2 regions of the Solibacillus sp. iso_87 genome follow, and region 2 is predicted to be linked to the other one. Evidence: riboswitches for the same ligand, from Rfam matches in the RefSeq annotation. Region 2 holds a riboswitch; the other holds the start of a gene.
What was found. A riboswitch is a leader RNA that binds a small molecule or an ion and turns the genes downstream of it on or off. The one in region 2 is predicted to bind preQ1.
Positions count from the first base shown of each region.

Region 1: it holds a riboswitch for preQ1, as region 2 does, so the genes downstream of both, queD (6-carboxytetrahydropterin synthase QueD) here and AC0VXV_RS02825 (QueT transporter family protein) in region 2, are expected to answer to the same signal.

Region 1 is NZ_CM149656.1:3,901,360-3,913,571, forward strand. Features, by position in the region: gene AC0VXV_RS19960 (DUF4212 domain-containing protein) at 1-272, opposite strand, end outside; gene AC0VXV_RS19965 (ATP-binding protein) at 1,393-2,982, opposite strand; gene AC0VXV_RS19970 (dimethylarginine dimethylaminohydrolase family protein) at 3,222-4,040, shown strand; gene AC0VXV_RS19975 (VUT family protein) at 4,250-4,798, opposite strand; gene queC (7-cyano-7-deazaguanine synthase QueC) at 4,808-5,464, opposite strand; gene queF (preQ(1) synthase) at 5,507-6,007, opposite strand; PreQ1 riboswitch class I at 6,129-6,175, opposite strand; gene queE (7-carboxy-7-deazaguanine synthase QueE) at 6,291-7,019, opposite strand; gene queD (6-carboxytetrahydropterin synthase QueD) at 7,012-7,485, opposite strand; PreQ1 riboswitch class I at 7,638-7,684, opposite strand; gene rlmH (23S rRNA (pseudouridine(1915)-N(3))-methyltransferase RlmH) at 7,766-8,245, opposite strand; gene AC0VXV_RS20005 (CxxH/CxxC protein) at 8,336-8,500, opposite strand; gene AC0VXV_RS20010 (S1C family serine protease) at 8,664-9,956, opposite strand; gene AC0VXV_RS20015 (MBL fold metallo-hydrolase) at 10,137-10,925, opposite strand; gene AC0VXV_RS20020 (two-component system regulatory protein YycI) at 10,938-11,771, opposite strand; gene AC0VXV_RS20025 (YycH family regulatory protein) at 11,758-12,212, opposite strand, start outside.
Region 2 is NZ_CM149656.1:546,323-558,534, forward strand. Features, by position in the region: gene AC0VXV_RS02780 (response regulator transcription factor) at 1-661, shown strand, start outside; gene AC0VXV_RS02785 (hypothetical protein) at 654-785, shown strand; gene AC0VXV_RS02790 (sulfate permease) at 812-1,042, opposite strand; gene trpA (tryptophan synthase subunit alpha) at 1,190-1,969, opposite strand; gene trpB (tryptophan synthase subunit beta) at 1,966-3,153, opposite strand; gene AC0VXV_RS02805 (phosphoribosylanthranilate isomerase) at 3,150-3,767, opposite strand; gene trpC (indole-3-glycerol phosphate synthase TrpC) at 3,764-4,558, opposite strand; gene trpD (anthranilate phosphoribosyltransferase) at 4,555-5,592, opposite strand; gene AC0VXV_RS02820 (metal ABC transporter ATP-binding protein) at 5,598-6,581, opposite strand; T-box leader at 6,704-6,918, opposite strand; gene AC0VXV_RS02825 (QueT transporter family protein) at 7,097-7,582, opposite strand; PreQ1 riboswitch class I at 7,589-7,633, opposite strand; gene AC0VXV_RS02830 (ABC transporter substrate-binding protein) at 7,921-8,937, shown strand; gene AC0VXV_RS02835 (ABC transporter permease) at 9,034-10,074, shown strand; gene AC0VXV_RS02840 (ABC transporter ATP-binding protein) at 10,067-10,861, shown strand; gene ilvA (threonine ammonia-lyase IlvA) at 11,229-12,212, opposite strand, start outside.

The DNA.
Region 1 (12,212 bases), 590 kb from region 2:
TCTTCATTTCGCGCTTCACTGATCCCATACTTTTTATCAATTTTGTCCCCAACAATCGCATTTACAAAAAGTAAAATAATGAAAGTAAGCAAAGCTCCAATTGCCCCCATAAAATAGTGGAACGGGAATCCCAAAAACTGAACATCGGTTAATGAGTCTGCAAGCGCTACCATAACAAAAGACACTAAAAACCAAATTGCAAAATAAATAGCCATGTACGTATTTTTCTCACGGAAATAGGCATCAGCAACTTTTTTGTCGATTTTTTTCATCTAGACCTTCTTTCTTCAAATTTTTATCGTAAATCAAAAATAAAAAGAATTGTTTCCTTTAAAGGAAGCGGTACTAAAATCACCTTAACAACCATTAAAATAATAAGTCCTATTATAGGAAAGGTGAGTGCGATGAAACGTTTTTTGATTAGTCCATAAGCAAGACAGCAAATGGAGAAAAGAATAATGAACAGAAGCAACTAATTCCCCCTATATCTCCAAGTTTTTTTTAATGTATGTTAAAAAGGTCCAGGATAAAACGACTATAGAATAAAAAAATCAATTGAGTAGTGATTACTAAAACAGACAAGCATTAAAAATTAAAACCACCTAGTATGATGATAAATCAACGTTCTAGGTGGTATTTTTTAAATTGCACAACTTATGATATGTTTTATTTTCTCTTTGATCGAATATGGTTTGTCTTATAAACTTAAACACAGAATACATAATTATTAAAGATTCGACGGTTTACTATGTTATATTGAAATTGTAGTAAAAGACCATCATACTTTTGACATCGAAAATGTTAATTTAAGATCATTAAATCAGCATTATTGGGTGCCAAACCCATTAGAGTTCTTCAGGAACAAAGAATTCTACCGCAGCATCTCCAAGTGAGATGCTGCCTTTTTAATTGTTGCAGAAACAAATTTACAGTTTATAAACAAACCATTTAATTTAAAACTAAAAAGCTTAGAGGATATTAATAGTTACTATCCTCTAAGCTTTTTTAAATCTATTTTCTTACACACCAATAAATATCGGAATTCTTTATCAATCCCCGCTATTTTCTACACATAAAACAGTACCGTTCGTTGGAGTAAGTCTTTTTTGTTCCCATTGTTCTTCTAGAAGGTTGATCATTAATGATTGAATTAATTTTGTTACAATATTTGCGTGTATAGGAATTGCAAGATTTTTTCTTTCAAGAGGCTCCTTCGTAAGATTATACAATTCCCTATATTTTCTCCTCTTTCTGCAATTCCAAATATTTTCCCCCTTGCAAACATGAATAATTAAAACATCCAATGTTTACAGATTCGAAAATACCATACACTTTGAAGGGTAATATTTAGAAAGATTCGCAATGAAACAAAGTTACAAAAACCGCATCTATTTAAGATTGCGGCAACCAAATTGTAAATATTGTCCCTTTTCCCTTCTCACTTTTTACATTTATTCTTCCTCTATGCAACTCTATAATATGGTAACTCATCGATAATCCCAGTCCCAACCCATCTTTTTTCGTTGAGTGAAACGGAGTAGACAGTTTTTCCAACGTATCTATATCCATTCCAGACCCATCATCTCTGATGGTAATTTCAACTTCATTATCAGAATGACTTTGATCGATAGAAATTGATATATTACCGTCAAAATCAATGGCATCAAAGGAATTTTGTAGGATGTTTAGAAATACCTGCTTGATTTTATCTTTATCTATATTAATCTTATCCTTAAAAGAAGCCTGATAAAGAACCTTTATATTTTTGTTTCTAAAATCATTTTCCATTAACGTCAAAATATCTTCCATAAGTTCATGTATACTTACTCTGGATTTAGAGACTTCTTTTTCATCCGGTTTAGCCATCATCACAAATTGCTGAATAAGATTTTTTATTCTTTCTAATTCACTGAAGATAATTCTAAAATATTCTCTTTGCTTGTCATTATCTGTTTTTAGATTTTCCTTAAAGACTTCTAATAAACCAATGATTGAAGTAAGAGGATTTCTAATCTCATGAGCAAGTCCGGCACTTATCTTTCCTATTGCTGACAATTTCTCACTTAGCATAACTTGTCTTTCTAATGCGAGTCGTTCTGTAATATCTCTAAACTGGCCAAATACTCCATTTATTTGGTTAGATTCATTATAAATTGGAAATGTGTCAAATAAATATGTTTTATTGGATATAGATACTTCAATATCTTCGTACTTTTCACTATCTCTCAAAACATTTTCCATGTACCCCCCGATTACTGCTATTTCTGTAATTGGGCGATTGCATATTTCTTCTTTACTGCATGATAATACATTCTCAGCAAAAGGATTTATTTCAACTATTTTTCCGTCATCATCGGCCATAATGACCCCGTTTCGACTGTTTTCCATTAACACTTGATTTAAGACTAATAATTTCTTATTCTGCTGCTTTACTTTAACCTCACGTTCTATAGAATCTACAGCAGATTTGAGTAATCCTGAATGGAAAGAACTTGCATGATGAGCGGCCATCATTACTGATATAGTCCCGCCTATCTTACCTGAAGAATTAAAAGGTACAGAGAAACAAGCACTCTCATGTAAACTATGGAAGAAATGGTCTAATCCAATGAGCTGCACAGATTCCCCCATTTTTAATGCCATTTCAATGGAATTCGTTCCGACCTCTTCTTCTATTAATCTAATTCCCGGAGTTAACCCTAACGACTCAATTTGCCACTTAATCATTTCATCTCCGTACAATTCTATAATGTATCCTTCATGATCAGTGATAACGATTAAAACAGCTGTCCCATCTAGTTCAGCTATTAACTTCGTCATAAATTTTCTTGCCACGGTAATGGTATCATCAAGAATCTTCTTCCTTTGTGCCAACTCACTTTTTGGCAATTTCTCTCCAGAAATCGGCAGTTCATAAGGATCCATATTTCTATTAAGACATCTTTGATGCGAATTATATATATATGTATTTCTAGTTTCCATTTTATTAAAGCCACCATTTACAATTTATTTGTAAGTTATCCCATTCAACCCTATTAAGAATATCATGTTCATTTAGGAATATGTGACTATAAATATATTAATAGAAATGCTATTGACTTTAATTTCAGTATGTCCGTTTGTAATAATAATGACCGTTTCGGAAAAACTAGTTGAAAAAGCGATGATAGGAGTGCCTAAAAGTGACAGAACGCCCAAACATAAATCTCAAGACTTTTTGCATGAGTGAATACGATGTTTTAAAAAGAGTAATTCTTTGTCAGCCTCAATATATGACGATTCGTGAGGTAATTAATGAAACACAGGAGCATTTTAAGAAGGAAGGCATCCATATTGAACGCGCACTCGAGCAGCATGCTGAATTTGTTAGAATTCTACAGGAAAATAACGTCGATGTTATTTTATTACCTTATCATAAAAAATATCCTGAACAGGTCTTTACAAGGGATGTTGGTTTTACACTAGGACAAACAATTTTTGTTGCTAAAATGGCAACAGAAATTCGTTCAGGAGAGGAAAACATTTTAAAGCAGTGGCTGGAGGATGAAGAAATCTCCTATTATAATTTAATCGAGGAACGAATTGAAGGCGGGGATGTTGTAATTGATCAGAATACTATTTACGTGGGCCTCAGTAATCGGACGGACGAAAAAGCTGTTGAACAATTACAGCGTCTTTTAAATAATTTTAAGGTCATTCCTATTCCATTTAAAGAAAAATACTTGCATTTAGATTGTATATTTAATATCGTTTCCCCTGAAGTAGCACTTATTTATTCAAATGCTTTAACACAAAAAGAAATTGATTTTTTTGCTGCACGTTATGATTTAATTGAAGTTTCTGAAGAAGAGCAATTTCAATTAGGTACAAATGTATTGAGTATTGGCAATAAGCGGATATTAAGTCTTCCAGTTAATGTTAATGTCAACAAACAGCTTCGTGAACGGGGCTTTCAGGTAATTGAAGTGGATATTACAGAAATTATTAAATCCGGCGGCTCGTTCCGCTGCTGCACCCTTCCTATCTTACGAGAAGCATAAATAAAAATATACAATGGATCTGCAGTAGCACCTACCGGGAAACCACTTCCAATTAATGAAAACCAAATTTCATAAGTATAAAAAGAAGCATATTCACTTGATGCGAATATGCTTCTTTCACAAAATTTATAAACCGCACTTACTTATGGTACGGTTCACCTTAACTAATTTAAGTGCGGTAAAAAATGCTTTAACATATTATTACTTAATTAGGTGGACATTTTAGATAGACGCCTTTCTTTATACACTAAACCTTGCGCTAATAAAGCCGCGCCAATCATTTGCATGACTATTTTTACAAATACTTGACCAACTATAGCTGCAGGGACGGCTACCCAAGGTATAAAGCCTGCACCAATTGGACTTAATCCTACAACTACAAAAATAACCGAATCTAGCAAGCCTCCTACAATTCCACTATAAAATACGCGCCACGCCATCGGTAATTTTAAACGTGTATAAATTTCTGTATCTGTCGTTTCTGCTACTAAAAATGACAAGGCTGAAGCTGCAACGATGACCAATGTGTCTCCCAATAAATAGGACACCACTGCTGATAATACTAACGCTAAGAAGATAAAGGCATATGTCTTTTTGCGGCCGTATTTATTTTGAACTATGTCGCGGAAAATAAATGTCGCACCAATAAAGAATGAGCCCATCGGTATAATAAACATTCCAAATTCAAGTGGCATAAATCTCGCTGTTACGACATTTGCCGTAACAATTGATATTAAATAAAGTAAAACTCTACTCATAAAATCCTCCTATCTTAACGATTGTGCATAAGCTTCCATTCCTTGCAGACGAAGTTTACATGCCGGGCACTCACCGCATCCATCCGCTATTATTCCGTTATAACATGTCAATGTTTTTTGACGTACAAAATCAAACGCACCTAGCTGATCCGCTAAAGCCCATGTCTCTGCTTTATTGATCCACATGAGTGGCGTATGTATAACAAATGATGTATCCATTGATAAATTTAATGTGACATTTAATGATTTTACAAAGGCATCGCGACAATCTGGATAGCCACTAAAATCGGTTTCACATACACCTGTCACAATATGCTTAGCGCCAATTTGGCTTGCTAAAATCCCTGCGAATGATAAAAAAACTAAATTACGACCCGGTACAAATGTAGATGGGAGCTCACCTTCCTCTCCTTCATTTATTTCGATATCGTCACGCGTTAAAGCATTCGGTGCTAACTGATTCAAAAGCGACATATTTAAAATATGATGTCGTACGTTCAATTCCTGTGCAATATGTTTAGCGCATTCAATTTCTAGTGCATGTCGTTGTCCATAATCAAAAGTTACTACTTCTACCTCTTTAAAGTTTTTTAAAGCCCAAAACAAACACGTTGTACTATCTTGCCCGCCACTAAATACAACAACGGCTTTTTCATGCTTCATTATTTTTCCCCTCACTTTGCATGCAAAATTTACCGAATAAAAAAATTATCGATTATCAATTTTTTCAGGATATAAATCATGATTCATTAAACGATAGTTTGCTATTTCTTCATATTTCGTACCTGGACGACCGTAGTTACACCATGGATCGATTGAAATACCTCCACGTGGCGTAAACTTGCCCCATACTTCAATATAGCGAGGATCTAAAAGTTTAATCAAATCATTCATAATAATATTTACACAATCTTCGTGGAAATCACCGTGGTTGCGGAAACTAAATAAATATAATTTTAACGACTTACTTTCCACAATTTTCTTATCTGGAATATATGAAATATACATCGTTGCAAAATCCGGTTGCTGCGTAATCGGACAAAGACTTGTAAACTCTGGGCAATTAAATTTCACAAAATAATCACGGTTTACATGTAAATTGTCAACAGACTCTAATACTTCTGGTGCATATGCAAATGTGTAACTCACATTTTGATTCCCTAATAACGTTAAATCCTCTAATCCTTCTGTTTGGTGACGACCAGACATAAAAAAACCTCCTTAAGTTAATACCGTAGTATTCCAAGGAGGGCTAACTGTAACGACTATAAACAAACTATTAGAGGCATAAAAAAAGCCACATCCGATATGGACATGGCGTAATATACATGTATCCATAGTTTTTTATAGAGGGTATCAGCTATGAACCTCTCCTGAACAACTCAGGTATTTCATTATTTTTCATTCTATTATATATATTGGCATATGTAAATTAATATTTCTAAAATAATTTGAGCTTACTTAACATTCCCTATCATTTTACTGCCCTGAATTACACGCCTCTTTTATTTCCCCATATGAGAGTATGCAGCTGTGGAAGTACTTTAACATCGTTTAATTGTTCATCCATCATCACTTGATCAATGAGCATTTCATACTTTGCCAATAGATAGTTTGCTAATTGTCCAGTGTCTAAAGAGGTAATGTCATCATTTCCGACTTGTAAATAAAATGGGGTGTCTGGGTATCGTCGATGTACTTCTTTGGCATACTCATAATCCTCTTGATTAAACACGACGATTTTTAGCGACACGTGCTGATTCCCATTTTGAATTTTCAACTTCTCTAAAATATGGGACAGCATCAAAAAATCTGTTGTCATGCCTGAGCTAGGTGGCTTTGGTGAAATTGTCAATTCATCGATATCGTATAGCCAATCCTGCCATTTACTTCCTTGCGTCTCTACCCCAATTTTTATATTGTTTTTTTTAAAAATCGCAGTCAGTGCACCTAAGTTATACAGAAGTGCTGGATTTCCTCCTGAAATGGTGACAAACGAAAACCTGTTTCCACCAATACGTTTTAACTCCGCCCATATATCCTCCGCTGTCATTTGCTTGATTAAATGCTTGCCGCTGCCATCCCATGTAAATGACGAATCACACCAAGAACAGGCATAATCGCATCCAGCTGTGCGTACAAACATCGTCTTCTGACCTATTACCATACCCTCACCTTGAACTGTAGGACCGAAAATCTCAATTACAGGGACTTTACTCAACTTCCATCCATTCCCTTCTTGCTTCAGCATAGCTCGTAGGCGTTTCATATAGCTTAACAAACTCTACACGTGTGCCATCATAACGTTGCTCCTTTTGCAAAGCTTCATGTAACTTTTCATAAATCCAAACAACGATATTTTCAGCTGTTGTATTCATCGGTGGTAGCGTTTCATTGATATAATGATGGTCCAAGTGCGTTTCGATTTGTTGCTTCCAAATTTCCTTAATATCCCCAAAATCAATCATCAACCCTCGATCATCCGTATAGCCGCTCAAGCCTAAAATTACACGATACGTATGTCCATGTAAATTTTTACACTTTCCCTCATAGTTATGTAAATGGTGCGCAGCGTCAAACGTAAACTCTTTACTCACAAGCACCCGTTTTGCATGATACTTTAATTGACTTCTTTTTATATCTACATCCATTTTTTGTAGCTTATCGACAATTCTAAAACCTGGCATACGTTAAAATCCCCTCCACATATAAATATAAAAAAACTCCCTCGTAAAATGTTTCCGACACTTTCCAAGAGAGGTTGCTATGAATCGTTCTATTAAAACATATGAATAAAACATAAAAAGCCATGTCCTATATGGACATGGCGAATTGTCATGTTTCCATAGTTTTTTATAGAGGGTATTAGCTATGAACCTCTCCCGTTTTACTTCGGGTATTATTGTATAAGATTATAATATATAAGTATCCAGAAGATTTCAAATGTAATTCCAATTAAAACCGCACTTACTTATGATACGGTTCACCCTTAATAATTCTGAAACTGCGGTAAATCTGCTCTACTAGCACTAGTTTCATCAACTGGTGAGGCAGCGTCATTTTTCCGAAGCACAGTTTTTCATCCGCGCGATTAAGTACATCCGCATGCAATCCTAATGATCCGCCTATAACAAACGCGACTTTGCTTTTCCCGTAAGTCATTAGCGCCTCTAAATCTGCGGCCATTTCTTCACTCGTTTTCATTTTACCGTCAAGTGCCAATGCGATGACATATGTACCGTCATTGATTTTCGCAAGGATACGGTCACCTTCTTTACGTTTGACGATTTCCATATCAGCTTCACTTAACTGCTCAGGTGCTTTCTCATCCGGTACTTCTACTAAATCGATTTTCGCATAGCCGCCTAATCGCTTCACATATTCCTCAATACCCATTTTTAAATACTTTTCTTTCAACTTACCAACCGAGATGATAGTAATATTCACAACTTATCCACCTTTACGTTCCATTTACAAACAAGTTATCCACAAAAGTTATGCACATATCCACAAATAAAAACTATATATTGTGTAAAGTTATTTACTTGATACAACATATGTTGCGGACTGTTCACAGTAAGAACAAGTTGTTGATAACTTTTCCTCTTCCGATAACAAATCCATCATCGGGAAATTTTCTGTTTCTGCCACGTGCATATCTAACGCATGATCTATATGGGTTTCACAGCTGTACGTCTTCATTTTTAAACCTTCTTTCTTTTCTGAAATTTCCACAAACTTATTCACAATTTTTGAAATGTTATCCACAACCCATTGTAACAGACAAAAAACGAGTAGAAAAGACAAGCCTTTTTCTTCTCTACCCGTTGTGTACAATTTCATTCTTTAATTAAGTTATCCACATTTACAATTGTGCATTTTCCACTAACTCTAAATTAGCCTCTACTATTTTACCGTTGCGATATACTTTAATTTTTAATGTATCGCCAATAGATTTTTGATTATATAAATGTTTACGAAGCTCAATTGCATTTTCGATTTTTTCGCCATCCATTTCTACAATGACATCGTATTGCTGTAAACCTGCTTTATCTGCAGCTGAACCTCTTACAACTTGAGAAATGACAACACCATTCGTTACTTCTTCAGGTAATTTTAATGTTTGCTGTTGATAATAAGCCGGTACTTCCGTTAAATCGACTAAGGAAATTCCCATAGTTGGGCGTTGTACTTCCCCATGCTTTTCGAGTTGTTCAATAATTGGAATTGCTGAATTGATCGGAATCGCAAATCCTAAGCCCTCAACTGAAGACTGGGCAATTTTCATCGAATTTATACCGATTAATTCACCTGCAATATTCACTAAAGCTCCGCCTGAGTTCCCTGAGTTGATTGCTGCATCAGTCTGTAATACTTCCGTTGACCAGTCTTCTGCACCATCTTCATTTAAGTCGACAGGTACAGAGCGGTCTTTCCCCGAAATTACACCTGTTGTTACCGAACCATAAAAATCTAAGCCTAATGGATTTCCGATGGCAATTACCGTTTCACCTTGTTTTAATACATCCGAATTTCCAAAGTTAGCTACTGTATCGATTCCTTCACTTGGTATTGAAAGTATTGCCAAGTCTGTCCAAATATCAGAACCGATAAGCTCTGCTTTTACTTTCTCGCCATCATCTAAAGTTACTTCAATTTGTTCTGCACCATCCACAACATGGTGGTTCGTTACGATAAAGGCAAAGTTCCCTTCCTTTTTATATACAACGCCTGAACCGCTACCTACCGCTTGAGCTTCTCCCGTACTTTGATTCCAAAAGTTTGGTGCTACATTTTGGATATTTGTAATCCCAACAACGGCACTCGATACTTTTTCAACCGCATTTGTTACATCAGTTGTCACCTCTGTTGCAGTTTGGCTAATCGTTGAGTTTGGGGAATCATTTGTAACCGAGTTAACTTCATTACCACCTGGTAGCTGATTTGCCAACGAGGGGAGCAGGAGCCATAATAATAAAGCACCAACGACAACACCGCTTAAACCAGATAAAAAGTATCCGCCTTTACTGCCTCCTTTTTTATCTTTTCTACTTTGCCGCTGTTTTTTCTCTTCTTCTTCTCTTTTTAAACGAGCCTCAAGCTCAGCAATACGATCATTTTGAGTTTCTTGCTTATCGTCTTCAGGATAGTATCCCATATCGCTCATCCTTTCTTTACTCTTCTTACTGTTAGCATACACACTTAACATTAAAATTAGATGAAAATCACATAAAACCTAATTAAAAATTGTTTATAAAATAAAAAAGGTATGCTAAAAGTAGAAACTTTTAACACACCTATCTTTTACCCATATTTACTTCAATTATGCCTTGCTAAATTAAACTGTCACAAGCTTTGTCGGCTCATTGGCATCGGTATCATGCAGATGCAAATATTCCCCTGCAATAATGCCGCATGACTGTAATGTCTGTTCTACGCTCATCCGCGCCAGATCTTTCATATTGTTGTCTTTACTTAAATGCGCCAAATAAATTTGCGTCGGTTTTTCTGCTACAACATCAGCCATTGCTACTGCAGCATCCTCATTTGAAACATGTCCTACATCCGATAATATACGGCGTTTAATACTCCAAGGATATTTGCCCATTTGAAGCATACTCACATCGTGGTTACTTTCAAATACGTAGGCATCTGCTGCTGAGATATATCCTTTCATCCGGTCACTGACATAGCCTGTATCTGTAATGACAACTAGCTTTCGCCCGTTCTCATAGAATGTATAGAACATCGGTTCAGCAGCATCGTGAGACACGGCAAATGATTGAATATCCAGCCCGCCGAATGTTTTTACAGTTTCCATATTAAAATCAAAACATAAATCGGTTGGGATTGTTCCTACTAGCCCGTCCATCGCTGTCCATGTTTTTGCATTTGCAAATACAGGAATATTATATTTACGTGCAATGACACCGAGCCCTTTTATATGGTCACTATGCTCATGTGTTACTAAAATACCTGATAAACTTTTCATATCACGATCTATATTAGCAAACAGTTGCTCCATTTTCTTTCCGCTTAAGCCTGCATCAATCAAAAATGAGTGTTCATCATTTTCTACGTAGACTGCGTTTCCTGTACTGCCACTTGCTAAAACGCTAAATCGCATTGTTAAAACTCCCTACTCTTCCAAATCCTCTGTCTGCTCGACAATTTCGGATAAGTCATTTTGGATCTCCACAATTCGTCCTTGTACCGCATTCACAAAATGTATTTCTTCTGTGTCATCAGCCAGTTTTACCCGCACTTCCCATGTCGGTGCAAATACTTGTGTTTGCGTTAATTGAACAATTGTAGAGTAGCCTAGATTCATTTCCGTTATCTGAGAATCTGGTTTTAATAAATTCTTTCCATATAGAATCTGCAATACTTGTCTTGCAGTTAATAGATTCTGTTCTTTATCTAATTTTTTATGCTCTTCCAGCATTGTTTGCTCATAGGAAACAATGCTGTTTTCATCATCCCAATAAAGTTTTACATAACCACGCACATTATAATACAGTGTTACATCATTCACCTTCTGGAAAAATGTCGCTTCTCTTTTCTCTTCATCGATACTCCAAAGCACATAGGAATTACCTTCATATACATTGTTGTGGACAAATTCAGTATATGAATCTCGGGTATCGCTTTTCTGTAGCTTTACAGGCTTGTCCATCGTCACAATCAGCTTATTGTTATTTTCGATCTTTGCACTTTGATTCGGAAAGTATGGCACTTCAGATGGAGAGAAATTTTTAATTTGTCCGGAATAATATGCCGCACTTTCCTTATTGTTCGGAAGGGCAATATACGTTATATTATCTTCCTTCAAACGGGCTTCGATTTCCACCGTTTCCCCTAAAACTTCTATTTTCTCTCCTTCTTTATAGCTCTCTAAATACTGCGTATATAAAAAGAGATTCAATACTAGAAAAACCCATATAAAAATAGTTTTCGTTCTACTCCAATCCAAATTCATCACCCCCTGTTTCCTCGGGTGAAAGGCGTGTCCATTCATTGTTTGTTACGGCAAACCATTTTGGCTCCAATACGAGGACTAAATCCGTATCCTGCTCCGATTCTTCAAGCGTTAATTCGTACCCGACAACGATTTCCTCTGTTTCATTAAATAATTTTTTATCATTTGTACGGAGTGACTCAGCTATTTGTTCCCCTGATTCCAGATCTCTCTGTACCCCATCAATATGAGTATCCATTAAATAATAAGGGCGGCGGTAACGGAAAATACGGTCTTCACCCCAAGTAGTTACGAGACGAGTCATCGTATCATTACTGTATACAGGAAGACCCTGTACAAATAGCTGATACTCTGTACTATGCCTTCCAATGTCCATATAGGACAAGCGGTAATCCATTGTAAATCCACCATGGTCATTTATAAAATTATAACTGT
Region 2 (12,212 bases):
GGACGATGATCATACATTGTGTGAAAACATCGCGAAAATATTGAAGCTCGATTTTTATGTGGTTGATTCCGTATTTGATGGAGCAGAAGCGAAGGATTTAATCGATTACTATCAATATGATCTGCTCGTGCTCGACTGGATGATGCCGCAAGCTTTAGGAATTGAAGTTTGCCGGTATGCACGGAGCAAAGGGTTTGATGGCGGAATTTTAATGCTGACGGCAAAAGATGCAACGGAAAACATTATCGAAGGATTGGATAATGGCGCGGATGACTATATGGTGAAGCCATTTAAAATGGAGGAGCTTCGCGCAAGAGTCCGGGCACTGTTGCGTCGGAAAAACAAAATGGTGGAAGAGGAAATCAGTGTAGGGGCACTGAAGCTTAATAAAAACAAGCGGACCGTATTTATTGAGAATTTCGAAGTAAGCCTGACGAAAAATGAATTTCTGCTGCTCGAATACTTAATTGAAAACAGGGGACAAGTACTGACACATGAACAGATGATCGACTATATTTGGGATATTGATGATAATGCCAATACGAATACGCTGGCTGCGCTCATTCGCCTAGTACGCAAGAAAATCGATATGGAAGATGAGCCGTCCTATATTCAAAGCATTCGCGGACTTGGCTACAAATTGAGGGACAGCAATGTTTAGAAAAATAAAAATGCGCCTCACATGGATGAATGCCATCAGCTACTTTGTTTTTCTTGTGCTGATTTTAACTGTTTTCTATATATCCTTTGCGCATATTTTGAACAAAGTAAATGAAGAAGAGTAAATGAATAACAAAAACGGGAACGCATATTAACTAGCGTTCCCGTTTTTAACTGTATTGCCTTTAAAAAAGCGTTTAATCATCGTCAGGCCAAGATTAAAGAGGAAAATGATCAGCGCAACTCGAAAGAAAGCAACGAAATATTGCCAAACGGTTGTACTTTCAATAAAAAGGTTCGGCATATTATCGACTAATGCGTAAGTAAAATAACCCGCTAGCCCAATAAAAAACAAACCGGCAAAAAAATCCTTTACACTCATCTTTAACCTCCATTTAATATGATGTAATCAAAGGATACCATATAAAGGAAACATAATATATATAGAAGAAGTAGGGTGCAAAGATATGAAAAGAGAAGAGAAGGGGTCCTCCAATTCATCAAGTTGTTGCATCCTCTTAATAAGCGATTAAATCACGGCAGATTTCTTCGTTGCCTGTACAAGCACGTCGATTGTTGCCCAGTCCTGTTCAATGAGTGCCGTAACAATTTTACTGCCGACAATTACTCCATCCGCAATGTCGCCGAAGCTTTTAACATGTTCAGTTGTTGAAATTCCGAAGCCTGCTAACACGGGAATATTGCTCGCTGCTTTCAAGTTTGCAAAATGCCCGGCAAGTTCCGTGGCAAAGCTTGCACGTTCACCGGTAATACCATTTACCGTAACGGCATAGACAAAGCCTTCACTTGCTGCGGCTAACTTTTTGATGCGTTCCGGTGGGCTCATTAATGATACAAGCTGAACTAGTGCAATGCCGTTTTCCTTTAAAGCATCATGCAATAAAACACTTTCTTCAAAAGGCATATCCGGTACAATCAGTCCTTGAACACCACCAAGTTTTGCATCCTCTGCAAATGCTTCAATTCCATAAGCTAAAATCGGGTTTAAGTATGTCATGACAACGAGCGGAATATGGATTTCCTGTGCAAAGCTTTGCAGTTCATCCAGTACTTTTTTCAATGTTACACCGTGAGCAAGTGCACGTTCGCCGGCTTGTTCGATTGTTGGTCCATCCGCTACAGGATCTGTAAATGGAATGCCGACTTCAATTGCGGAAACCCCGATTTGCTGAAGCTTTAATATAGTAGGTTTTAACGTTTCAATCCCGCCATCGCCTGCCATAATATAAGGAACAAATGCTTTATCCCCTGCAGCTAATACGTTTTCAAGCTGTTTTTGCAATGTCATTTCACGCCACCTCCAAGTTTATCCATTAATGTGTGAACATCTTTGTCCCCACGTCCTGATAAGCAAACGACAACAATTTCATCCACAGGTCGGTTCTTGGCAAATTGACTTGCATAGTAAACGGCATGCGCGCTTTCCAATGCAGGCAAAATTCCTTCTGTTTCACATAACAGCTTCACACCTTCAAGAGCCTGTTCATCTGTAACAGAAGGGTAGGCTGCACGACCTGTTTCATGTAAATGGCAGTGTTCTGGTCCAACTCCAGGATAATCAAGTCCCGCTGAAATGGAATGCGCTTCTTGAACAAAACCGTTATCATCCTGTAATAAATACATGAACGCACCGTGAAGGACACCTGTTTTCCCGACATGAATTGCTGCGGCATGTTTGTCTGTATTGACACCTGAACCTGCAGCTTCTACACCATATAATGCGACATCCTGATCTTCCACAAACGGATAGAACATTCCGATTGCATTACTGCCGCCACCGATACAAGCAATAACTGTATCCGGAAGACGTCCTTCCTGCTGTAAAATTTGGGCACGTGTTTCATCCCCGATGACACGTTGGAAATCACGGACAATTGTAGGGAAGGGGTGTGGCCCAAGTGCTGACCCTAAAATGTAATGCGTATCCTCTATATGAGTAACCCAGTGACGCAACGCTTCATTAACCGCATCTTTCAATGTAGCGGAGCCTTTTTCTACGGCAACAACTTTTGTCCCGAGCAGCTCCATACGGAAAACGTTCAATTGCTGCCGGCGCACATCTTCTGCCCCCATGTAAACAATGCATTCCATATCAAGCAATGCACACGCAGTTGCTGTTGCGACACCGTGCTGACCTGCACCTGTTTCAGCAACAATTTTTTTCTTCCCCATACGCTTTGCTAAAAGTGCCTGACCAATCGCATTATTTATTTTATGTGCGCCAGTATGATTTAAATCTTCACGCTTTAAATAGATTTTCGCACCGCCGACTTTTTCCGTTAAACGCTCCGCAAAATAGAGGGGAGTTTCACGTCCGACATATTGCTTTAAATAATAATCAAGTTCTTCCTGAAAAGAGGGATCTTTTTTTGCTTCCTCATATGCAAGCTCCAATTCCTCAAGTGAAGTCATCAATGTCTCGGGCACAAATTGACCGCCGAATCGCCCGAAACGTCCTTTTACTGTCGTCATAAAATCAACTCTCCTTTTGCTGTTTCAATAAAATTCGTAATCGCTGCTGAACTTTTTCGACCATCTACTTCTACACCACTTGAAACATCTACCGCAAATGGCTCGACAAGCATAATCGCAAGTCCAACATTTTCTTCATTTAAACCACCTGCCAAAATGACTTTTTCAAGCGGAATTTTTACCTTATCGAGCAGCATCCAGTCAAAGGACTTTCCGCTCCCTCCACGGAAGTCAGTTCCAGGCGCATCGAACAAATAGTAGTCCACATCATATGTCGCCGCACGTGTCACATCCTCTTCACTACGAATCGAGAACGCTTTAATTGCCGGCAGTCCGATTTCCTGAATATGCTCGGGCGTTTCATCCCCGTGGTACTGGATATAATCGAGTCCGACTTCATTTGCAATTTGCCGAATAGTGGCTGGCTCTTCATTGACAAAAACCCCGACTTTTTTGACCGTACTCGGAATTGCCTTTGCCAGTACCACTGCTTCCTCTACCGTAATGCGTCGTTTACTGGGCGCAAACATAAATCCGATAAAATCAGCACCTGCTTTGACCGCTGTTTCTACATGTTCGATTTCTTTTAAACCGCAAATTTTTACTTTTGTCATCGATTTTCGCCAACCTTTGCTGTTATGTCGATTTGTAGTGCTTTAAGTGAATTTTTGACGTCTTCGCTGCGCATTAATGCTTCGCCGACTAATATTCCTTTTGCGCCAGCATTCGCCACAAACTGTGCATCTTCCGGACCTAAAATTCCGCTTTCACTAATAAATGCTATCGGTAATGGGGGAAGAAGCTGCGCAATTTCAAGTGTCGCTGATAGTGAAACATCGAATGTTTTCAAATTTCGGTTATTCACTCCGATAATGTTTGCTCCAATGGCAAGGGCACGCTTTAATTCATCGGCATCATGTACTTCAACGAGCACTTCTAGCAGTTGTTGTGTCGCATAGGCGTAAAGGGATTTCAGCTGGTCATCTGTTAATGCTGCGACTATCAACAGGACAACCGATGCGCCGGCAGCCTTCGCATAGTCGATCTGCACTTCATGAATGATGAAGTCTTTACATAAAACCGGGATGTTTACAGCATTTGCAACTGCATTTAAATCTGCATAGCTTCCTTTGAAAAATGCGCGTTCTGTCAGTACGGAAATACAAGCAGCACCTGCTTCTTCATATTGTAAAGCTTGCTCAACAGGGTCGACTTCTGTCGCAATATCGCCTTTAGAAGGGGAGGCACGCTTCATTTCCGAAATTACTTGCAATGAATTGGCTGATATCAATGTTTCATATAAAGAAGGACGGACCTTATCAATTTTTAAAAACACAGGCTTTGTCGAAAGCAATTGTGGCAGCTCAGTCTTTTTTTGGTCAATAATACGGTCTAAAATCGTCATTTTACTGGTTCCTCCTGCATTTGTTTTTGGCTATAAGCAACGATATTTTCTAACTTTTCATAAGCGCGTCCGGATAAAATACTGTCCTTTGCCATATCGATACCTTCCTTCATCGTCTCGGCAAGTCCATATGCGAAGAAGCCAATGCCGGCATTTAAAAGAACCGTATCAAAATACACGCTTTGTTTTCCTTTTAGTAAGTCACGCATAATATCCGCATTTTCTGCAGGAGTACCACCACGAATTGCAGAAAGTGGCTGAGCGGCTAAACCGACATCTTCAGCACGTAGTTTAAATGGAATCATGTCTCCGCGGTCTAACAGTACAAAAGTGTTTTCACCATCCAGTGATGCTTCATCCATTCCTTGTGCACCAGATACGACGATTGCACGCTCACGTCCTAACATATGGAGCACTTCCGCATAATCCGTCGTGAAGTTCGGTCGGTTAATGCCGACAAACTGTGTTTTTAGCGGCACAGGGTTTGTTAGGGGACCGACTAAATTAAAAATCGTCGGCTTGCCAATTGCCTGTCGTACTTCACCGATCCGTTTTAATTTCGGATGCATGTTTGGAGCATGTAAGAAGGCGATACCGTGCTGTTTGAGCAATTCGGATGTTTGTTCGATATTTGGCAGAAGCGTAATGCCAAGTGCCTCCAACACATCCGAACTTCCTGAAGCACTCGATACTTTTCGGTTGCCGTGCTTTGCTACTGAAATACCTCCACCTGCCAATACAAACGCGGAAGTCGTACTAATATTGAAGCTTTGAAGTCCATCGCCGCCTGTACCGCAGTTATCAATATAAATGCCTTCGGGTACGTCGACAGCAACTGCATGTGATTTCATAACAGAAGCTAAACCAGCAACTTCATGTGCTGTTTCTCCTTTTGCGCTCATCGCCGTTAAAAATGAGGCGATCTGTTCTTTCGGTGTTTGCTCATTAAAAATAAGCTGTGCCGCCTGCTGCATTTCCTCAAAAACTAAGTGCTCTTTTCGCTCAATCTGTTCAATGTATGGAAGTAAAGACATGTTCATCATCCTTTCAGTAAAGAGTGGAATGGCGCTTCTTCCTCTGCTTCCGAGTGAAGCTGTGCGACATTTCCTTGAATTATTATCGTTTGTTCAGGTGTCGTGAAATCGACCTGACCATTAAAGCCGATATAGCCGATCAAGCCTTGTGCAGGTAATAGCCCTTTCACGACATCGATGGCATGAAGGGGAGGGCTTAATGTACTTGTTGTAACATTTGCAAGATGCTGCACCGAATTTTCTGTACTATAGAGTTCGATTGACGGTGCGTCATTCGTAACGGAAATATTCCCGTTCCTTACTTGCATGTAGTTTGATTTTGATGTGCCGATTACTGTGCAATCATCAAATTCAACATAGTACATATATGGTGCAGTGTGTTCGACGCGCATTTTTCGATAAAGGGAAAGGGCCTCTCCAGTAAATTGTGCGCGATAACGTCCATTTTCCTCTTTTTCGACATGTTGTAATGTATAGGAAAACTGTTCAGGTGTTGGTGTTGTAAACAGCTGTTCAATCAATTGATCAATGTTTGGTTCTACTTGTTCTGCTTCAATATTTGTATGGAAAACAGCGATTTCATCTGTTAAATGATCAAAAATAACGAGTGTATCGTAAACATGAAACTGCAGTTCAGGTAATGGCTTTTGCAATGCGTGAATATATCCAATTCCGCCACCTGTAAACGGATATTCTGTATGTGATGAAATACGCGGCATCACTTGCTTTAATAGTTGGATCAGCTCGCCTTCATATGTGTAGGCTTTATTGGAATGATGGGCATGATCTAAAAGCTGATCATCTGTCCCGATATACGTTTTCCGCGGGTTAACACCGATGAACGAATAGCGTCCATTGCCATCATATTTAGAGGAACTTTCCAATAAAAACTTCCGTTCACCTTGCAGTCGCTGGAAAATAGAAATCGGTGTCAGTAAATCCCCATTTACTTTTTTCATTGATGTGCGAAAATGTTGCTGAACTACCATTTGAAACACTCCTTTTTTGAAATAAACTACGCCTTTACGATTCAGATTATTTAGCAATCTTGTAATTAATTTAAAGCTTTGCTGAATAAAAAAAAACGTCCTCAGCAAAAGAATTAACTTTTGCTGAGGACGATCTGCACCGCGTTGCCACCTCGTTTGAAGCAAACCAAAAAAACCTTGCTTCCACTTAAACCTGATAACGGCAGGATACCGTCCGCCGACTAGCGCCAGCAGCTTTCATAAGGCCCATTCACATTTACCTTTTGGCGTATTTTCACCAGCCATACGCTCTCTGGACAAAACGATAAATGCTACTCTTCTTATTCAACAATTTACTCAACTAAGCTCAACTAAACGAAAACGGTGGTCACGCTCCCGCAACCTGCTACCGTAAATAACATTTGAATTATGCTTTATTCTAACACTGTAAAATGAAATGTCAAACAATTCTAAAATGTTTTCACTAAATAAAAAACCAGCTGACATAAAAAAGTCAGCTGGTGAAAAAATCGATATTAGATTAATTTTTTGAAATCCAATCGTTTATTTAAAGTGTACATAATCGGTGCTCCAACCGCCAATACAACAAATTCGCCAAATGCTACAAACAGCCAAGTTTCCCAGAATGGGAAGCCAAGCACGATATTCAACTGTGCTGCAATGATAAACATTGTAAACGTAAATAGCGTTGTATTAATGATCAGACGAGCCCAAATATTTTTCACAAACTTACAAATGAATATGAAAATTCCCAGTGTAATAATCGTATGTCCGACACCAAATACTAAATCGATTGGACCGATCGAAGACATCAGGAAATTGGAAATAAATACACCTAAAACAACACCTAACATATAGCGCGGATTAAATGCGACTAAATGGTTAAAGATTTCGGCAATACGGAACTGTACTTGCCCAAAGCTAATTGGCGCAACAAGCATTGTGACAGCAATATATAATGCTGCAATAATGGCACTCGCTGCAATAAACTTTACCTTCATATAAAATTCCTCCTAGTTTTTTAACGTGGGATGGTTACGAACCACGCAAAGCAACTGCAATCATAGCAATATTAAAAATAAATGTAAAGATTTATAGGACTTTTTTTTCAATAAAACCTCAAAAAAATTACTAAGTGTAAAAAGTTCAACAAACCGCGTTGCTTAGCGGTTTAAAGTGTATTAACTAAATTCCAAAATAAGGCTCATTACCTAGAATAAATTCAGAACATTCTAAATGTTATTGACTATATAAATATGACGCGGTAATATTATTTCAATACTTCATCCAAATGAAGTTCGGCGCTTTAAATCGATAAAGTTAACTAGGGGGAAATAAGATGAGAAAAAATTTAATGAAGCTGTCCTTTTTACTATTCGGGCTTCTTTTATTATTAGCTGCTTGTGGCGGGGAAGAGAGCGAGACATCTTCGAACGAGACGTCAAATGGCGAGGCTGTAGATACAGCTAAAGCTGATAGCGATAAGACTTTTAAAATCGGAACAACACAAATTGTTGAGCATCCATCATTAGATGCAGCAAAAGAAGGATTTAAAAAAGCAATTGAAGATGCAGGTATTAAAGCAGAATACGTAGACAAATCTGCAAACAACGATAACAGTGCGAACATGACAATCGCCCAGCAGTTAGTCGGGGATAATGTAGATCTGATTTTTGCTAACTCAACACCTTCAGCACAGGCGGCAAAAAGCGCGACTTCTGATATTCCGGTTATCTTTACATCGGTAACGGATGCAGTAGGTGCGGAATTGATCGAGTCAATGGCAACACCTGGTGCTAACGTAACAGGTACGATTGATTTACATCCGGAAACAATGCCGAAAACAGTAGCCTTCCTAAAGGAATTAGGGGCAAAAAATGTAGGGATGGTATATAACGCTGGTGAGCAAAACTCAGTTGCACAAATTGCGGCAGTAAAAGAAATTGCAGCAAAAGAAGGCGTAACGATTGTGGAAGCAGCGGTATCTGCTTCATCTGAAGTACGCCAGGCAGCAGAGTCACTAGTAGGAAAAGTAGATGCATTTTATATTATTACAGATAATACGGTCGTATCGGCACTTGAATCCGTAATCGAGGTAGCAGATGCAAACAAATTACCGCTTATTGTTGGTGAGCTTGATTCAGTAGAGCGCGGCGGTTTAGCAGCATACGGTTTCGAATACTACGATATCGGCTATGAAGCGGGACAAATGGCAGCACAAATTTTATTAGAAGGCAAAACACCTTCAGAAGTTCCAGCAGCGTACCCGGCTAACTTAAAACTAGTAATCAATAAAGCTGCTGCAGAAAACTTAGGCTTGGAAATTAAGCCTGAATGGGAAGCAGAAGTGCAATAGTTCATTTTTATACCAAAAGCAAGTCAGCCTAAACAGGTATAAAATGTTTAGGCTGACTTGCTTAAAACTTTTAAAAAAGTCAGGAGATGATTCGAGATGTTTACAGCTATGTTTGGGTCAGTGGAGCAAGGGATCATCTATGCAATTATGGCACTTGGGGTTTATTTAACATTCCGTGTGCTGGATTTTCCGGATTTAACGGTTGATGGAAGCTTTGTAACGGGGGCAGGTACAGCAGCAATGATGATCGTGCTTGGCTATAACCCGATCCTTGCCACATTGGTCGCAACAGTTGCTGGATTTATTGCTGGATGTATGACTGGGATTTTACACACTAAAGGGAAAATCAATCCTCTGCTTGCAGGGATTTTAATGATGATCGCCCTCTATTCGATTAATCTTCGAATTATGGGATTAAGCTCAGATACCGGTGTAACACGACCAAATATTCCACTATTAAATTCAGAAACAGTTTTTTCGACGTTCGGTTCTTTCTGGTCGAATTTAGGCATTGACTCAGCAATTACGAACCTATTGAAATCAATGGGGTTAGCTTCTGTTCCAGCAACTTGGGGAATTTTAATTTTAATGGTTGTTGTTACGACGATTATTAAACTAGTAGTAGACTGGTTCTTAAAAACAGAAATCGGTCTTGCAATCCGTGCAACAGGTGACAATAAACGAATGATCCGCAGCTTTTCGGCAAATACCGATTCACTAGTCATTTTAGGACTGGGAATTTCAAACGGTATGGTGGCATTATCGGGTGCATTAATTGCCCAGTATACAAAGTTTGCCGATGTCGGATTAGGTATTGGTATGATTGTTGTCGGTTTAGCATCTGTAATTATCGGTGAAGCAATTTTCGGAACAAAGTCGATTGTTCGTGTCACATTTGCAGTTATTGCCGGGGCAATAATTTACCGAATGATTTACGCATTGGCGTTACGTGTAAAATGGCTTGACTCAGGTGATATGAAACTAATTACGGCGGTTATCGTTATTTTAGCGCTAGTAATCCCGCAAATCGTAGGGAAATATAAAGAGAAAAAGAGAAAAGCAAAACGTTTGGAAGAACGTCTCGCATTACAGCAGGCAAAAATAGATATGGAGCAGGGAGGGAAGAGCCTTGCTTAAATTAGATGGCATTAATAAAGTATTTAATGAAGGAACACCCGATGAGAAAATTGCACTGGACAATATTAACTTGCATTTGGCACCAGGTGATTTCGTTACAATTATCGGCAGTAACGGTGCCGGAAAATCGACAATGATGAATATGATTTCAGGAGCATTAACACCAGATTTCGGCTCTGTCGAAATTAACGGCAATGATTTAACCCGCTTGCCAGAATATAAGCGTGCTGTCCATATCGGTCGCGTATTCCAAGATCCGATGGCAGGAACAGCACCAACGATGACAATTGAAGAAAACTTGGCGATTGCCTATTCACGTAACACGAAGCGTTCATTACGATTCGGAGTCGATAAAAAGCGTCGTGAGTTTTTCAAAACGTCATTGGAAAAACTCCATTTGAATTTGGAAAACCGTTTATCGGCTAAAGTCGGATTACTATCAGGCGGGGAACGTCAGGCATTAAGTTTATTAATGGCGACATTTACAAAGCCTTCGATTTTACTGCTTGATGAACATACAGCTGCACTGGATCCATCACGCGCTGAACTTATTACAAAGCTGACAAAAGAGCTTGTCGAGGAAAGCCGACTGACGACACTGATGGTTACGCATAATATGCAGCAGGCCCTCGATTTAGGGAATCGCCTCATTATGATGGATAAAGGGCAAATCATTCTGGAAGTCGGTGAAGACCGTAAACAGGACTTGACGATTCCGGATTTAATGCACGAATTTGAACAAATTCGCGGCGAAAAAATGAATTCAGACCGCGCATTATTAGGATAAATGAAAGTTCCGGACAGATATCGGGCTTCTTTTAATGAGTAAACAATAGCTTGAATTAAAACTTGATTAATTGATTGGAGTGAAGGGGCGAGTGTAGCTGACGATTACGCCTTTCGCTACAAGATTTTCTCTGTGACGAAAGCGTAAGCGACAGTCACAAGCAAGCTTCCTGGGGGATAAGCGTGACGCCTGAGACTAGGAACAAAAGCTAAAAACGCCACGTCCTGTGGCAACGCTTTTGTGACCAACATCGTGTTGGCCTCACGCTCCCGGAAAGCGTCCCCGTAACAGAAATCAATTTTTAGAAGCAAAAGACTCAATTTTCTCTTGGAGAAAATTGAGTCTTTAAATTTTTTAACAATACTATTTACACAAGTAACGCAAACAGCGTACTGTCGTTATTTACTTCTTTATACTCAAAACCGTTTGCACGCATACGTTCAATTAATCCTGCATGGTCTTCGCGGTGTGCAAGCTCAATGCCGACCAATGCTGGACCACTTTCTTTATTGTTCTTCTTCGTATACTCAAATGTTGTAATATCATCGTTCGGCCCAAGCACTTCCGTTAAAAATTGGCGTAATGCTCCTGAACGCTGAGGGAAACTTACAATAAAGTAGTGTAGCAGTCCTTCATAAATTAGCGAGCGCTCTTTTATTTCCTGCATGCGTCCGATATCGTTATTTCCACCAGAAATAATGATGACAACCGATTTTCCGCGAATTTGCTCTGCGTAAAAGTCGAGTGCTGCAACTGACAATGCTCCAGCAGGCTCCGCAATAATTGCATGCTTATTATAAAGATCTAAAATAGTCGTACATACTTTGCCTTCCGGAACGGCGATAATATCATCCAAATAGTGACGGCACACTTCATATGTATCATGTCCAACACATTTAACAGCAGCCCCATCAACGAATTTATCGATCGTATCTAGTGAAACCACTGCTCCGTTTTGGAAAGCAGATTTCATGCTAGCTGCACCGGCTGGCTCAACACCGATAACTTTACTCGAAGGAGATAAGTTTTTAATGTATGAAGAGACACCTGACATTAAGCCGCCACCACCGATACTGCCAAATACATAATCGATCGGTTCTTCGATGTCATTCATAATTTCGACCGCTACTGTACCTTGGCCAGCCATTACGTCTGGATCATCGAATGGATGAATAAAAATGCGGTTCTCCTGTTCACAATAGGCAAGTGCGCTTTCCGCAGAGTCATCAAAAGTATCTCCTGCCAGCACAATTTCAACAAAGCTTCTGCCAAACATCCGTACTTGATCAATCTTTTGTTTCGGTGTTGTTTTCGGCATAAAGATTGTCGCTTTAATTTCCAACTTTGCGCA